2 regions of the Psychrobacter sp. CX97 genome follow, and region 1 is predicted to be linked to the other one. Evidence: predicted binding sites of a transcription regulator. Region 1 holds the regulator's gene; the other holds the start of a gene.
The links. Region 1 encodes PhoB, which activates phosphate uptake and scavenging genes when phosphate is short. Its sites were predicted from a motif close to TGTCATNAANCTGTCATAA; they were not measured.
Positions count from the first base shown of each region.

Region 1 (8,407 bases):
TTTGGGTGTAGCGGTTAATCTGTGCGCCCAACAATTTAAGATAGCTGTCTTTGTTGACCACGCCTGAGGCTTGTAGCATAAAGTCGTCAATGTATGACGTAAAGCCTTCAAATACCCAAAGTAGTGGCGTGTAAGCCTCACGGCGTAAGTCCACGTCAAGCATAACATCAGGGCGAACGGTTTTTACCCACCATGAGTGAAAATATTCATGACTACATAAGCCTAAAAAGCGCTGATACGCTTCGCTAGGTTCATCGGCTTCTTGTTGCGTTGGCAGGTCGCTACGTGGGGTGACAAGGCTGGTGGAGTTAATGTGTTCTAACCCGCCATAGTCGTTGCCACTGGCATAGGTCATAAAGGTGTAGTCTTTAAAAGGGGCATCACCTAGCCAATTTAGATAGGTTTGGCAGATGTGGTTCACATCTTGTTGCAGTCTGCCCATATTGGCTGTGTGCTTACCTGCAATATAAAAACGATGGGCAATGGTGTTGTGACTGTCATCGTGTATGATGAAATCAAACTCGTCTTGTGGGGCTATCTCAAATGGATAGTCAATTAACTCGGCATAATTATCGGCTTCAAGATGGTAATAATATTGGGCGTCGTTATGGATATGAGTATGTTTTAGTCCACAAGCGATTTTGACTTGTTTTTGATTGTCACTATCATGTTGTAAGTCATAGAAAGCTTGAGGAACACTTAATGTAACGTTAACTTGCAAATCCTCTAGCCCTTCTACCGCTAGCGCAAGTGAGGTAAAGTTGCCATACAAGCGCTGTTGATCGACATAAGCGGTGCGCACCGATAAGTCATAGCAGTAGACTTCATAAGTGACCTTAACGGTCTCTCCTGACTTTAGTTCCGATAACTGCCACTCGTTTTTGCTAAGTTTGCTCGCTCGCATCATATTGCCACTTTGAGCTTTATCGTCCTCATAAGTTTGATAATGCACAGCAGTGATATTGCGTGCAAACTCACGCATTAAGTAACTGCCCGGTATCCAAGCAGGCAACCATAAGGTTGGTGCGTCTTTATGAGCGACGAACGTTAAGGTGACATCGACCAGATGTTGGGTAAATCGAGTAAAGTCGAAACGATAGCTCATCGGTTGGGTGTGAGCTAATGTTTTATTAGAGGTTATCATAAGGTTTGATTCATATAAATGTTATGTTTATTTGTTAAGTTAAAAAGGCTTAAATAACTTAGGGGTAACTTAGAGGCTGTATTTATAGTAAGTCCACATTCGGTAAAGTGCAACTTATCTAATACGGCTAAATGTCTTTCTCATTCAATGTTAACTAAACAATGACTTATTCATTCTCTTAAAAAACTCAACATTTTTTAAATTTTATTGAAAATTAGACTTGAAACCGTTAACCTGCATCACAATCTACTAAACAAGGCAATAAAAAAGGTATGGCAGTGCGTGTGTGAACCCTTACTTATTGTGTTTTTTTAATGATTTACCGAACTCTTATAATCTAGGATTTTTTATGACAACAATTGCAAAAGATACGGCAGTACGTTTCAACTACACACTCAAAGACGACCAAGGCAATGTTATCGACCAGTCGCAGGGCGAGCCTCTAGCCTACCTTCATGGCCATGGCAATATCATTCCCGGTCTTGAAAAAGAGCTTGAAGGGAAGTCTGCTGGCGAATCATTAACTGCCGTTATCGCGCCTGCTGATGCTTATGGCGAATACCAAGAACAAGCGGTACAAAAAGTGCCACGTTCAAACTTCCAAGGTGTTGACGATATCCAACCTGGCATGCAGTTCCAATCAGAAGCTGAAGGTCAAGTGATGCTAGTAACCGTTACTGATGTCAATGAAGAAACGGTAACGGTTGATGCAAACCATCCATTAGCTGGCAAAACCCTTAGCTTTGACGTAGAAATCGTTGAAGTGCGTGCAGCCACTGAAGACGAATTAAACCATGGTCATGTACATGGTGCTGGTGGCGTTCAACACTAATTTCCATACCAATCCTCAGCCCACTGCCAGTAAAAGCTGACGCATTGATATGAAGATATAAGCATGAAACCCTATAAGATATATGTTAAATAAAGATGAGCCCGTCCTACTTGGATGGGCTCTTTTTAGGTCTTTGTATTTTTATCTTTGTTACGCTTAGGGCTGATGAAGCTTAACGTTGGTACGGTTTAATACGTTTTACTGAATGTTTATAGCGTTACTGCGAATTAGTAATGCTCTCACCGCAAACCCGCTCTTCTGGAAAAAAGGCATGGAAAGTTGAGCCTTTATTTAATGTCGATTCAATAGTCAACTTTGCCCCATGTTGATACAGCACATGTTTAACAATGGCTAAACCTAAACCTGTGCCCCCTGTGGCTCTGCTACGACCACTATCTACTCGGTAAAAACGCTCTGTTAAGCGTTCAATATGCTCTTCGGCAATACCAATACCATTATCACTTACTGAAAACAGACATCCCCCTTTAACCTCTTGCCACGAAATGCTAATCTCGCCGCCTTTAGGGGTATATTTAATGGCATTGGTCACTAAATTTAATAATGCACTATTCAGATAAGTCTCTGAACCATAGAGGTTTTTTTGAGAATCGATATGTAAGTCAATTAAATGACCATACTCTCTATTGTATACTTGGGCATCATCGAAAATATGAGTTAATAGACGGGGAATATCTACACAGGCTTCACTAGATATCTCTTCATTCTCTAAGCGTGAAAGCAGCAGTAAATCATTAATAATACTATTCATGCGCCGAGTTTGCTGAGTCATTAATTTAAATCCACGGCGCCACTTTGGATCTAAGTCTGGCTGATCTGAGAAAGTTTCAATGTAACCCATAAGTACTGTAAGCGGTGTACGTAGCTCATGCGAGACATTACCCACAAAGTCTTTACGCATTTGCTCCAGATGCTGCAAACGGGTTACGTCATATATAATTAGCAGCTTCTCACTACCAAAGTGAGTAACCTCACACTGTAAGAACCGAGTGGAATCTCGCCACGAGGTTAATCTAATCCCCTCATTTGGCGAGGTAACGGTAGTATAGTAATCATGGAACTCGGGAATTTTGATGAGTTCAAGAATATTACGCCCCTGATCCTCAGAACGTAACTCAAGCAAGTTTTCAGCAGCCTGATTCCACCACTCAAGCCTGTCATTGCTATCTAGTAATATCACTGTATCTTGCAGAGCTAATAGCGAACTGCGTATTTTTTTGACCAACCCCATCATTTTTTGATGGGTAATCTGCTCCTGCTTTTTACTTTCGTACAATTGACTAGCAGCAAAAGAGAGACTACCTGAAAAATCAGGTGGGGGGAGCGTCAATGAGCCACTAAGCCATTTATAAAATTGCTCCATAGCATAGGCACGCCAAATATAAAAGCAGAGCATACCAGCAACGATGCCCCAAGCAAGAGAGTTTAGATACCATCCAGATATACCGCCAATGATTACCCAAGTCAGTAGCCACTTAAAATCTGCCCAAAACAATGTGGATGCATTAGGCGTTAAAGCAAAAGACGCCTTTCTACTCTCTCTTTTCGTTGTTTCGACCCGCTCAGGCTGTTGACTCATAACACTCTCAACTTCACATCTTTGGCTTTTAAAATACACTTTTGTTATTTTCAAACAAAAACCGCTAAATCAATACAGCCACTTCAGTCTCAAGCTACTTGGCTGTGCCTATCAAAAATACCGGTAGAGAGTGCATATTGAAAAGCCCTATTAATAGGCCACGTTACTAAGCCATGCCCCAGCTACTAACATCCATTGACCAATGACGCTAACTAACTACTGACTAGCCATGAATTTTTGTTGAGAAGCGATAACCCGTACCGCGTACCGTTTGAATAAACCCCGCATAGTCATGTGGCTGTAGCACCTTACGCAAACGTCTAATATGAACATCAATTGTGCGGTCTTCCACATACACATTACCACCCCATACTTGGTCTAAAAGTTGGGTTCGTGTATAAGCACGTTCAGGATGACTCATAAAAAAGGCGAGTAAACGGTATTCAGTAGGTCCTATTTCTACTGGTGTGCCATCAGCTGTTACTCGCTGACTTACTGGATCAAGGCTCAACCCTTCAGCCTCAATGGGTTTATCACCCGATAAGGCACTGCTACGGCGCAGTACTGCCTTAATTCGAGATATCAGTTCACGCGTTGAAAAAGGTTTAGTAATATAATCATCTGCCCCAGCGTCAAGACCTTGGACTTTATTATCTTCTTCACCTTTTGCGGTTAACATAATGACGGGAATCTCTGATAGTAAGTCATCCTTTTTTAATCGACGACAAAAATCAATGCCAGATTGCCCCCCTGGTAACATCCAATCCAGTAAGATGATAGCAGGGCGATGATCCACTACCTGATGGTGTGCTTCACTGACATCTTCTGCTTGCAGACATTCAAACCCCGCCATCTCAAGCGTGGTAACTATCATTTCACGAATGGCTGGTTCATCCTCAACCACTAATACGGTTTCATTATTCATTTAAAATACCCCTTAAAAGCATCTCAGATTGCGCAGTCTGTAAAATCGCTGGTTTAAACTAACTTGTTTAATAGCGAGTTTAAAACCGACGAGTTAAAGTGACCAAAGCCAATTTGATGACTGAAATATTACGGTTATATTACAACGTAGAAATATGACAGTGAGATGACAAAAGGTAAGTATAGTTACTTTTAATGAATACTTTTTATGATTTTTGTCCTATTGAAGAGTCAAAGTCGCTTATTGTTTAATGGGTAAAGTTACTTTAATGTACTTTAATAGCATTGTGTATAAGATGATCTATGCTGACACAGCAGCTACTTCACTTTTAAATCTCTAATATGAAATTTATCGGACCGTCATTGGTGGATTTTACCTGCATAAATGCACCAAATTGCCCAGTGGCGACGTTCTGATACTGGGCTTGAGCATATGCCACCAACTCACTAAATAAAGCCTCGGCATCAGCAGGTTTCATTGCACCGCCAAAATCGGGACGACGCCCTTTGTCTGTTTTTGCCATCACAGTAAACTGCGACACCAATAGCAAGCCTCCGTCAACTTGTTGCACATTTTTGTCAAGTTTGCCCTCTTTATTCTCAAAAATGCGATAGGTCAATATTTTATCGATTAACTTTTTAGCAGTGTCGACGCTATCATTATGGCCAATACCAATATAAGCCAATATACCCTGCTCAATATGCCCTATCATGTCGCCATCTACTTGCACACTCGCCTGAGTTACTCGCTGTATTAATGCTTTCATTCGCCCTACCTTACAATATACTTTAAAAAAACACTTAATTAATAGGCCTATAAAACCGTCATCTAAGTTTCATAGTCATCAAATCATGATAAACTTTATCTTATAAATCAAGCGAATTACCATCAAAGTTGTCTAGAGAAACAATGAAAGACGGTAGAGGGCAACCGAGGGTAGACATTAGCTTTTTGGTTAAAACTGTGAACTAAAAGCTGTAAATTACAAAAAAGTATAACCCGTGAAATTAACTTTTTATAACGTTCTCTAAAACTGTTTAAGATTGCTTTGACTATGCTACTATTGCTCTGCCATTATGACTCTGACCCTATTGTATTGTCTTACCCTCCTTTTCTCTACCCCATTCATTGAGTGTGACACTCATTAATACCTAAAAACTTACTTATGACTATGATAAATATTGACATAAAAAACACCTTAAAAAAAGTTGCTACTAAAGACACTCTCTTTACCACGTTGCAACACATGGTGCCGCAGCAAAAGCTTAGTGAAGTTGCTGGCAAACTGGCTTCAAGCCAAAGTCCGCTGGTTAAAAAGGCATTTGTAACGGCTTTTGCTAAAGCCTACGGCATCACTTTAGATGACTATGGGCGCAAAAATTTAAGCGACTTTGACAGTTTTAACGATTTTTTCACTCGTGAATTAGATGATAATGCCCGCCCCATTGATGACACCAATGGGAGTATTGTCTCGCCTGCCGATGGTATGATTTCTCAAATCGGACACATTGAATCCAATCAGCTGTTACAAGCGAAAGGGCGTCATTATGATGTGGGTCAATTAATAGCGGATACCAAACTTGAGTCTGGTAATTATTATGAAGGTGGTAGTTTTGCAACAGTGTATCTGGCGCCAAGCAATTACCACCGTGTCCACATGCCATTTGATGGTAAGCTTATTGAAACCCGCTATGTGCCGGGCACACTTTTTTCTGTGAATAATGTGACTGCTGCAAACGTACCCGATTTATTTGCCCGTAATGAGCGCTTAGTGTGTATCTTTGACACTGAATATGGTCGTGCCGTTGTGGTATTGGTTGGCGCAATGATTGTTGCTGGTATTGAGACAGTGGCTACTGGTAAGATTAAGCGTAGTAAAGACATTCAAATGCAAACACACGATATATCACTGAAAAAAGGTAAGGAACTGGGTCGTTTCTATTTAGGTTCTACGGCTATTTTAATTATGCCAAAGTCAACTGGTGTGACATGGCAACAAGATCTGGCACATGGATCAGTGGTTAAAATGGGTCAGCTATTGGGTATAGTACAGAGTCAATCAACACAATAAGCAAAACCATTTATCGAAGCATATTCATGGTTATTGACACTGTTTGAGCCTAATAGCGATAATGCCCCTTAATCGGGAAACGGAACAGTACATTGTCTTCTTGTGTGCCTCTTCCAATATTATGAATAATCAAAGGCGTGCCATCGCTTGCGCTTTTGTTTGAAACGATGCCGATATGAGGCAAGTTGTTATTTGGTAAACGCCAAGTGACGATATCGCCTGCCTTAAAGCTGGATTGGTCGGTGGTGCTTAAAGTCTGTCCATTTCGTTCAAAAAACACTTCAAGGTTGGGGACACGGCGATGGTCAATATTCTTATCAGTACCATTTAATCCCCAAATATTGGGATAATCTGCAAAGTTGTTTTTCATATCAAAATTGACCAATTGTTGCAGATCGATATTTTGCAAGCGATACGCTCGTATGACGACATCTGTGCAAACGCCCGTTGATTGTGGCACATCCCCGCGAGGAAATTCTAAACGACGATACGCAGGGTCGTAACTGACGGTTACGCCAATTTGTTTTTTGGCATCTTCTGCCAATTTATTACCATTACTCAAAAAACCGCTTGCTTGGACTATCTGAGACACGGCAAATAGACTGATAAAAGCGACCGTCTTAAATATGGTCTTGTTGATTAATAAGCGCATCATTTGTCTTTCCTTATATATCCTATTTTTTAACTACGCCTCAACCAACCTTGGCTAGTCGCATAATCAATTTGTGTCGATATCCAGCTATGAATAGCAGGAAAGCTATCGGCTATAAACGCATGTGCTTTTTCCACTTGGCTACGTTTTATATCTAATTCTACCCATGTTTTACCCTGAGTATTTAGATTTAATAAAAAGGGCAACAGACGATCTACGACTTTTAATAGCTGAGTTTCTCTGCTTACTCCAGTCTCTTGCTCCTCCCATATATCGAGCAAATTGTAAATACCATTGCCGCGCTCAGCTTGCAACCGTTCAATGCCTTTTCGCTCCTCTACATGAGCTTCACTTCGAGTATTAGCATATAAGAACGTATCCCCTGCATCTATCTCGCCTAAGTCATGCACTAATGCCATTTTAAGTAATTTTTCATGATTCACATCCAGTTTAAATAGCTCAGCAATAGACCAACACGCCATGGCTAAATGCCATGAGTGTTCTGCTGAGTTCTCTAATCGAGTAGTCTGTGTCACATAACTACGACGATTGACCCTTTTAAGGGCATCTAGCTGCAATAGAAAATGAGTAACATCATTGATATTAATGTTATTGGTTTGAGTAAGTGGCATAGTCGGCTCGCTAATTAGACATTCATCATTCAAACTCAATTTTATTTATCATGATAAAAGGTAAATCAAAAATCCCATTATATATAATGGGATTTGTTAACTGATACTAATAGTAAAAATAGATTACTTAACTAAGTTACTGATGGTCTTAAACGCTGGGTCTTTGCTTGAACGGCATAGCTCAAACAAGATAGCCTCTGTAGTAGTAATAACCGCACCAGCTCGGCGCATACGGCGGATGGCTTGTTTACGGTCATACGCACTACGTGAACCCGTGGCATCAGCAATAACGACAGGCTGCATACCATTATCAAGCAAGTCAAGCACCGTTTGCATCACACAAACATGTGTTTCTACACCAAACACCAATACGGACGTTCTGTTTTGCTGTGCTAAATAATTCCATGCTTGATCATTATCACACGCACTAAAAGTGACCTTTTCTACCGCTCGGGATTTATCGGTGTCTAACACGTCCATAATTTCGGGCACGGTATTGCCTAACCCCTTTTTATACTGCTCATTAAGCAAAATTGGGATCTCTAATGCCTGCA
Region 1 covers NZ_JBXYJE010000013.1:5,047-13,453, reverse strand. The annotation lists gene AC2SLL_RS10395 (M61 family metallopeptidase) at 1-1,144, opposite strand, end outside; gene AC2SLL_RS10390 (FKBP-type peptidyl-prolyl cis-trans isomerase) at 1,494-1,976, shown strand; gene phoR (phosphate regulon sensor histidine kinase PhoR) at 2,194-3,573, opposite strand; gene phoB (phosphate regulon transcriptional regulator PhoB) at 3,797-4,498, opposite strand; gene dtd (D-aminoacyl-tRNA deacylase) at 4,827-5,264, opposite strand; gene asd (archaetidylserine decarboxylase) at 5,670-6,569, shown strand; gene AC2SLL_RS10365 (DUF1287 domain-containing protein) at 6,619-7,221, opposite strand; gene AC2SLL_RS10360 (HD domain-containing protein) at 7,251-7,853, opposite strand; gene AC2SLL_RS10355 (isochorismatase family protein) at 7,977-8,407, opposite strand, start outside.

Region 2 (8,407 bases), on a different contig from region 1:
AATAATACTTTACGAATTATTTAAACACTGGTATTGCTAAAAATAAGCATGTCTACTATTTGCACAATACATTAAATGACATGTCCAATCTATCTTATATGCTGACATTTAGTTTCAGCGGTAGATTAAGCGGTCTCGAAGCGTAATTTCCGATATGATGTTAAGAACGCTAATCTTATGAATATCTTCTATAGTCTAATCACTTAAAATAATAATAAAACCTAAAAAAGGAAAATAGGATGTCTAAAACAAATCAGGAAGAGCATAAGTCAATTGAGATAGATGCTGATCCGTTAAGTCAGTTTCACATGAGTGAAGATGAGCTAAGGTTTGAGCTTGTTAAAGCCCAGTATGCGCTCCGAGAAACAAGACAAGTTGGCCAAGCGACAGGTTTATTAGTACTAATAAACGGTATGGAGCTTTCTGGGAAAGGCGCAGCGGTTACTCAGCTTAGACAATGGGTTGATCCAAGATTGTTTAATGTGGAGGCAACGATTGGCTTAAAACCTGCATTGTATGAGCCAGTTTGGCAGGCCCATGTTTCTAAGTTACCAAGACATGGGAACATTACCGCATACTTTGGCAATTGGTATGCGGATTTGATAACAGGTGCTTTGACATGCATGAAACATGATAAAAATAAAACAGAAAACGGCGAAGAGAGCTGGGAATACTTTTTAAAAGAACAGTTACAAGTACTGGCGGAGTTTGAAGCAGACTTAAAAGCCAATCATACAAAGATTTTAAAATGTTGGTTTCATATTGATGAAGAAACCTTGCAACAACGACTGAAAGATAACTTAAAAGACCCAACTTGGCTTTACCATATGGATTGGCAAGATAAAAAGATGGTAAAGCGTTTTAATGATATTGCCAAGATTATACTCAGTCAACAGTCCGATTGGCTAATTATTGACGGTAGTAATGACCGAAGTGATGAAAAATCTAAAAACAAAAAGCACCATAAGGCACATAACCATGAAGCGAGCGTTCAGTTTTGTCATGAAGTGCTACATGCGACACAAGCAGCGTTAGTGAGTAGCCAGCAAAAAGATAGCCTCCATGCATTAGGGCAAGGGGTTGTGAGAAATATTAACGCCGCTTTTTCATGGAAAGATGTACCAGACAAACTAACAGATATAGATGATCCTGATATGGATAAATCGGACTATCATCAAGCGCTTGCAAAGAAACAAGCGCGTATTGCTGAGCTGTTGCGTGCCCGCAATTCACAAAATAATAAGGAAGGTAAAAGTTGTAAAAATACGGGTAATAATCATCACGTTATTTTTGCTTTCGAAGGCATGGATGCTGCAGGTAAAGGTGGGTCTATTAAACGTTTAGTATCACCACTAGATCCACGAGAATATCAAATTTATAACATTTCAGCACCGACACAAATTGAACTGCAATATCCTTTTTTATGGCGGTTTTGGAATAGATTACCTCAGTTTCAACCATCCATGAAAGAGGAGCGTTTAAGTCGCGTGGCGATATTTGATAGAACTTGGTACGGTAGAGTACTTGTAGAGCGGATTGAAGGTTTTGCCAGTGAAGCTGCATGGCAAAGGGCTTATGAAGAAATTAACCGTATGGAGCGAGACCTTGCCGATAAAGGCACCATTATTATCAAATATTGGTTAGCTATAGATAAACAAGAGCAACTCGAGCGCTTTGAAGAAAGAAAAGAGACACCACATAAACAGTTCAAGCTCACTGATGATGATTGGCGAAATCGCGATAAATGGCATGATTACGTACAAGCCGCAGCGGATATGTTGGCATTGACCAACACCAAATATGCGCCTTGGCATGTCGTGGCGACCAATGACAAACGTACTGCCCGTTTGGCCGTGCTAGATCATGCCATAAAGCAGTTAGAGAGGGTGGTTAATACATAAATCTAAAAATATTGTTTCAAGTTATATCAGAGGGTAGTATAATTATGACATAACTATGACAAAGGATGTCACTCTTAGTCAAAATGTAAATCGCAGCCATATATAATATTCTAAAAAGAAGAATAAAGCTGTTGATTCGCTTATTGACCAAACTAAAAGGAATTTCCCAAGTTTGCTGGAACCCCGTGGCTTATATAAAGTACGGGGTTTTATTTTATTCACACTGATTTGGCTAACAGACTATTATGCTTCCAAAGTCATCTAACCCAAAAGCGCCCAGTTTTAAAGGTTCAGTAAGAGCCAATTGGTTTTTTGGTTTATTACTCATAGCCGTAACTGCTTATTTTCTAAAGTGGGGTGTAACCTATACCAACCATCATCAAACAACCCTTTTTCTGGTGGCCACCCTCTTTGGTATATTCATGGCGTTTAATATAGGCGGAAATGATGTTGCCAACTCATTTGGCACCTCCGTCGGAGCAGGTACATTAACTATCCCACAAGCCTTGGCTGTTGCTGCAATATTTGAGGTATCTGGGGCTATCATTGCCGGCGGCGAAGTCACGGATACTATCCGTAAAGGCATTGTAAATCTTGATGGTCTTCCTGTTTCCGCAAACCAATTTATTTATGTCATGTTATCAGCATTGATAGCAGCTGCATTCTGGCTATTATTTGCCTCAAAAAAAGGTCTACCTGTTTCTACTACCCATTCTATTATTGGCGGTGTTGTCGGTAGTTCAATCATTATGGGGATTCAAATTGGTGGCACGGAAGTGGCACTGTCAACGGTTCAATGGGAAGCAGTGGGGCATATAGCCATATCATGGGTGTTATCTCCTGTACTTGGTGGGCTATTAGCCTATGTATTGTATGGTCAAATAAAATTAAATATTTTGGCTTACAACGATCGTGCAGAACAGCGATTAAAAGAGCTTAAAACCGCCAAGAAAGCTCTTAAGAAGCGTCATAAGGAGTTTGTCAGTCAGTTGTCTGAATCTCTACAGCTTTCATATACATCTGCTATGGTTCGTGATCAAGAGATTTATAAAGATGAAGATACAGAAAAAGAAGATTTAGAAACTGACTACTACCAAGATCTTTTTATTATTGAAAATGAACGCAAAGAACTGGATATGCTGAAAGCTCTGCGTAACTGGGTGCCTTTAGTTGCCGCACTTGGTGGCATGGTTATGACTGCAATGGTAGTCTTCAAAGGGCTCAAGAATGTCGATATGTCTTTATCAACATTGCATAGCTTTTTGATTATTATTATGGTTGGCGCATTAATTTGGTTAACCATTTTCATTTATGCCAAGAGTATTAAAGGTAAACAAAAACAAGACTTAACCCGCGCAACTTTTGTACTATTTAGTTGGATGCAAGTTTTCACTGCAGCAGGGTTTGCATTTAGCCATGGTGCTAACGATATTGCGAATGCTGTAGGTCCATTTGCCGCTATTATGGATGTTATCCGTACCAATACTATCTCAAGTGAAGCTGCTGTTCCTAGTGCCGTTATGATTACCTTCGGCGTGGCGTTGATCGTCGGTTTATGGTTTATTGGTAAAGAGGTCATTCAAACGGTTGGTACAAACCTCGCTAAGATGCATCCCGCTTCTGGGTTTTCGGCAGAACTATCTGCAGCTGCTGTGGTTATGGGAGCGTCTATGCTTGGTCTTCCGGTATCAAGCACTCATGTGTTAGTGGGTGCGGTATTAGGCATTGGTATTGTCAATAAAGATACAAACTGGGCACTGATGAAGCCAATTGGGCTCGCATGGATTATTACGCTACCAGCGGCAGCAGCAATGTCTATGATAAGTTATCTAATTTTGATCCAAGTCTTTTAAGTATAAAGTGTTTGGTTTAAGAAGCTAAGCATAAAATATTCAGTTAAAAAAAATCCCGCATGAAAATGCGGGATTTTTGTCTAAAATACCTAAGAGGCATCCAAAATGTAAGTTTTACACATTGCGACCATGCTGGTTTTGCTGAATCTTTTTAGCCAATCGATAACACTCGTTAATGTGATCTGTGGCTATTTTTTTGAATATCATATAGCCCATGGTTGCCGCAACCATCTGACCGCCTAAGGGGATAAACTTAGTCACTTGTTTTGCCACTATACGACCACCGAAGTTTTGTACGGTCTTTTTGACTACACCACGAGTTGCCATTAATCCTGCAAAATCAATAGCCCGATCTTTAACTTCACTCCAATGAACATCTTTTGACTCTAAATCAATGGCAGTATTTCGTTCAGAAATCAATCCAAAACGCTCACTAATCTGAGGTAAAAGTTGAGTTAACATGCCTGCATCAACTGCAACATCAAAAAAAGGAACAGGGACAATGGCCACACCAGCGGACAACTTTGCACGTTTTTTTACAAGTGCCTCACACTCTTTTTTAATTTTCTCAAGGTTCAGATCTGGATCAATAGTTTCAGGTAGTTTTTGTATATCTGGAGTTGTTTTCATACATATCCTTATAGGGTAGGTTTATAGGGGTTTAACTGACTTATTACTTATTATAGTAGAGTGGCTATACTTAAGTGCAATCATTACATAAGTGCAATCATTACATAAGTGCAATCATTAACTACGTCTATTTAATTGAGTAACTTGCTCAACAATGTTAACTCATAACTCAAATTTTTAAATCATAAGCTTAACTACATACAATTGGTATTATTAATTAAATTAATAAGATACTCATTAATTAACTTGCTTAATTTATGTTATATAGCTCTATTTTAATACTAGGGGAATAATGCTCAATAGGTGGTTTGTATTAATTTTGACCAAAAAACGTATTAAAGGCATATATATTAACATTATGATTAAACAAAAGGCTTAAACAAATTACACAAGTGCTAAGATATTCAAGATTATCCATTTTAATTTATTCTAAAATACGCATAGGTTATTTTTTTGCATGAGTTTATGAGTTAAAGATATACAATTTCGGAGAGAAAGATGATTAGTGAATAAGGTTATCTTTGCAAAAACGTATTTATTGAATGGATTCTAAGCTAACCTTTTTATCTCTAAAGTATTTTAACCTAAGATCTGTTCATCTATTAGTCTGGTAATAGTAGTCTGGTAACTGATATTAGTTTTATCATAATGAAAGACAACACTCAGTCCTACAAATATAGCCTTGCCTCAGTTTATAGTATTCAAAACTTTCAAATTCCACTTAAGCTAAGTACAATAGTATGATGCTAAATTTAACCCCCCGATTCACAGGTAAATTGCCTGAAGACCTACCCCCTACCTTATTACCTCTATATGAGCAGTCAGCAACATTGACTCGGCTGTTTATTGCCCGTGGTATCCGCACAGCCAACGAGCTTAATTATTCATTGTCTACATTGCTATCTGCCAGTGACCTATATGATATTGACAAGGCCATGTTATTACTCGATGAGGCCATTGATACCAATAAGCGCATATTAATAGTTGGCGACTTTGATTGCGATGGGGCAACTAGCACAGCCTTGATGATGAAAGTGTTGGGCGACACGGGAGCAAATGTGCAGTATATTGTGCCAGATAGATTTAAGTATGGCTACGGATTGACACCTGAAATTGTCCAGCTTGGTATTGATACCTATCAACCAGACGTCATCGTTACCGTCGATAATGGCATTTCTAGTCATGAAGGGGTTAACAAAGCCAAAGAAAATGGCATAACGGTTATCATTACAGACCATCATTTAACCACTAAACCAACACCAGAAGCTGATGCTGTCGTTAATCCAAATCAATTAACTTGTAACTTTGATAGTAAGGCTTTAGTAGGTGTTGGTGTAGCTTTTTATCTGCTTGGACGCTTGTCAAAACATCGCCGTGATAATGATAAATTATCAGTGCAAGTGAGCCAATACTTAGACTTAGTGGCACTTGGTACGATTGCTGATGTTGGTGTGCTTGATCATAACAACCGTACTTTAGTACACCATGGCCTAAAAGCGATTAGGTCTGGGCAATGCTCATTAGGTATTTTAGCCATATTAGAGTTAGCAGGCCGTGATCATAAGAAAATGACAGTGCAAGACTTCGGCTTTGTAATTGGTCCACGTATTAATGCTGCGGGTCGCATGGATAATATGCGTATCGGTATCGAGTGTTTAATGGCTGAGGATTGGGCGGATGCTCAACGCTTAGCTTATGAATTAGACCATCTAAATAAAGAGCGTCGCCGTGTAGAAAGTACGATGCGTGAGCAAGCAGATGACATACTGAATCAGTTACAACTGACAGACACGGTGATGGATAGTGAGGTCCAAGATAGCGGTGTTTTTCCTAAAATAGAGCAAGATAAGGTCAGCTCTCGTGGCATTGTGCTATATCAGGATGACTGGCATCAAGGCGTGATAGGTATTGTCGCAGGTCGGTTGAAAGAAACTTACTACCGGCCTTCTATTGTGTTTGCGCCAGCGGACAGCAATAAGCTAGGTGATGAGGATTTAATTAAAGGCTCTGCACGGTCTATACCTGGCATTCACATTCGTGATGCGATTGAAGCGATTGCTGAAAATAAGCCTGAGTTAATTAGTCACTTTGGTGGGCATGCTATGGCAGCTGGATTAACCCTAAAAAAAGGTAACTACAAACCCTTTATGCAAGCGTTTTGCCATTTAATGGATACAATCGATGAGACAGTATTTGAAGAGGAGAGCTTCACGGATGGTCAGCTTTTAGCTAATGATTTTAGCTTGCAATTTGTAGAGGCTCTTAATAATACAAATATTTGGGGTCACGGGTTTGTGCCACCACAGTTTGATGGGATATTTGAGGTTGTTCAATTTAAGGTTTTAAAAGATAAGCATTTAAAACTATCGCTTAAATATCCAGGGGTTCAGTACCCAATTGATGCAATTTGGTTTAATTTTGACCCCCAAGTTTGGGATTACAAGGCTGAGCAAGTACATGTATTGTTTGAGTTAGATATCAATGAGTGGAATGGCAATCAAAATATCCAGTTGATGATTAAAGATTTGTCATTGATTAAACCATCATAGCTTATTCTAAAAGTTGTAGGTCTAATAAGTTGCTGATTCACCGAAATTTAAGTCTATTTGCTGTAAAGTTCAATATCTGGAAATTTCCATTCGTATCGGATAGCAAGTGAGCGAATGATGAAAATTGTCAGCATGGTCGTTATTTCAACTATCCATTGACTAATACCAAACGTTGGTAGTATGAAATATAGGCTACCCCCTAGTAATGCTGGAGTTATGTATATTTCATGCTGTAGCACCAGTGGGATTTCATTACAAATCATATCTCGAATAATACCACCTACAATGATAGTGATAACACCAAACAATAATGAAACGGCAATATTTGCTCCCATGCTTACGGCAACCTTGATACCAATAAGGGTAAAAGCAGATAGGCCAATAGTGTCGAAAAGTTTTAGCAGTTTGTCGACATGTCGTGAGTTAGGATGGAAAAAAACTTGGAAGGCGAGTGAGGTTACTGTAATGACGGTTAAGTAACTCATATCGACCATCCAAAAAAGGGGGTGTCGATCTAATATGACATCTCGTACGGTACCGCCGCCAATTGCAGTAACAATCGACACTAATAGACAGCCAAAAACATCAAACTGTTTGTGCTTGGCCAATATTGTTCCGGATATGCTACAGGCAATAATTCCTATCATATCAAAGGCAAAAATAAGGGAGGTAGGGTCAAAGGTTGTATCCACTATTTTACCTATATACTGAGTTGAAATTAATGTACCAGCCTGATTGAAGGCAGATGCCAGTCAAACTTTAAAGCCAAAAGGCGCACTACAAATATGACGCCAAGCATAATAAAGTCATTTAAACCTGTATGCACTCCTAAATACTCCAATGATAAGTAAACACACGAGCCAATCAAGCTTGCCGTAATATAGATCTCTCTTTGCAATACCAAAGGTATCTCATTGCATATGACGTCGCGAATCATTCCCCCTACAATAGCCGTACACACAGCCATTAGAATTGCAATTATTGGCGAGGTATCATGGGTTAGGGCAACTTTCAACCCAATCACACTAAATGCAGCAAGACCCACTGCGTCAAATAACTTTAAAGCATTATCAATCTTGTGATATAGATGAAAAAAAACCTGTAATATCAAAGAGGTCAGGCTAATCACAATGACATAGCTTAAATCTATCATCCAAAACAAAGGGTGGCGATCAAGTAATAAATCACGAATAGTACCGCCGCCAATCGCATTGACCATAGAGACTAAAATACATCCAGTAATGTCGAATCCTTTATGCTGTGCCAACAAGGTGCCAGCAATAGCACAAGCTATGACACCAATCATGTCAAAGATATAAATTAAATTCTCTGGACTTATCAAATGTTCTGGCATATATGTGCACTGTTGTTAAATTAATGAGGGATAACTTTTTAACTTAGTATTGTTTGTCTTGCTTGACTTAAGTTTGAATGTGTATACACAAATGAAAAGGCCTCTTGAATCAAGAGACCT
Region 2 covers NZ_JBXYJE010000002.1:242,991-251,397, reverse strand. The annotation lists gene AC2SLL_RS02480 (ATPase) at 240-1,901, shown strand; gene AC2SLL_RS02475 (inorganic phosphate transporter) at 2,147-3,754, shown strand; gene AC2SLL_RS02470 (hypothetical protein) at 3,869-4,384, opposite strand; gene recJ (single-stranded-DNA-specific exonuclease RecJ) at 5,128-6,933, shown strand; gene AC2SLL_RS02460 (trimeric intracellular cation channel family protein) at 6,987-7,580, opposite strand; gene AC2SLL_RS02455 (trimeric intracellular cation channel family protein) at 7,652-8,287, opposite strand.
Region 2: the regulator PhoB is predicted to act here: its motif matches at 1,944-1,962, upstream of AC2SLL_RS02475 (inorganic phosphate transporter).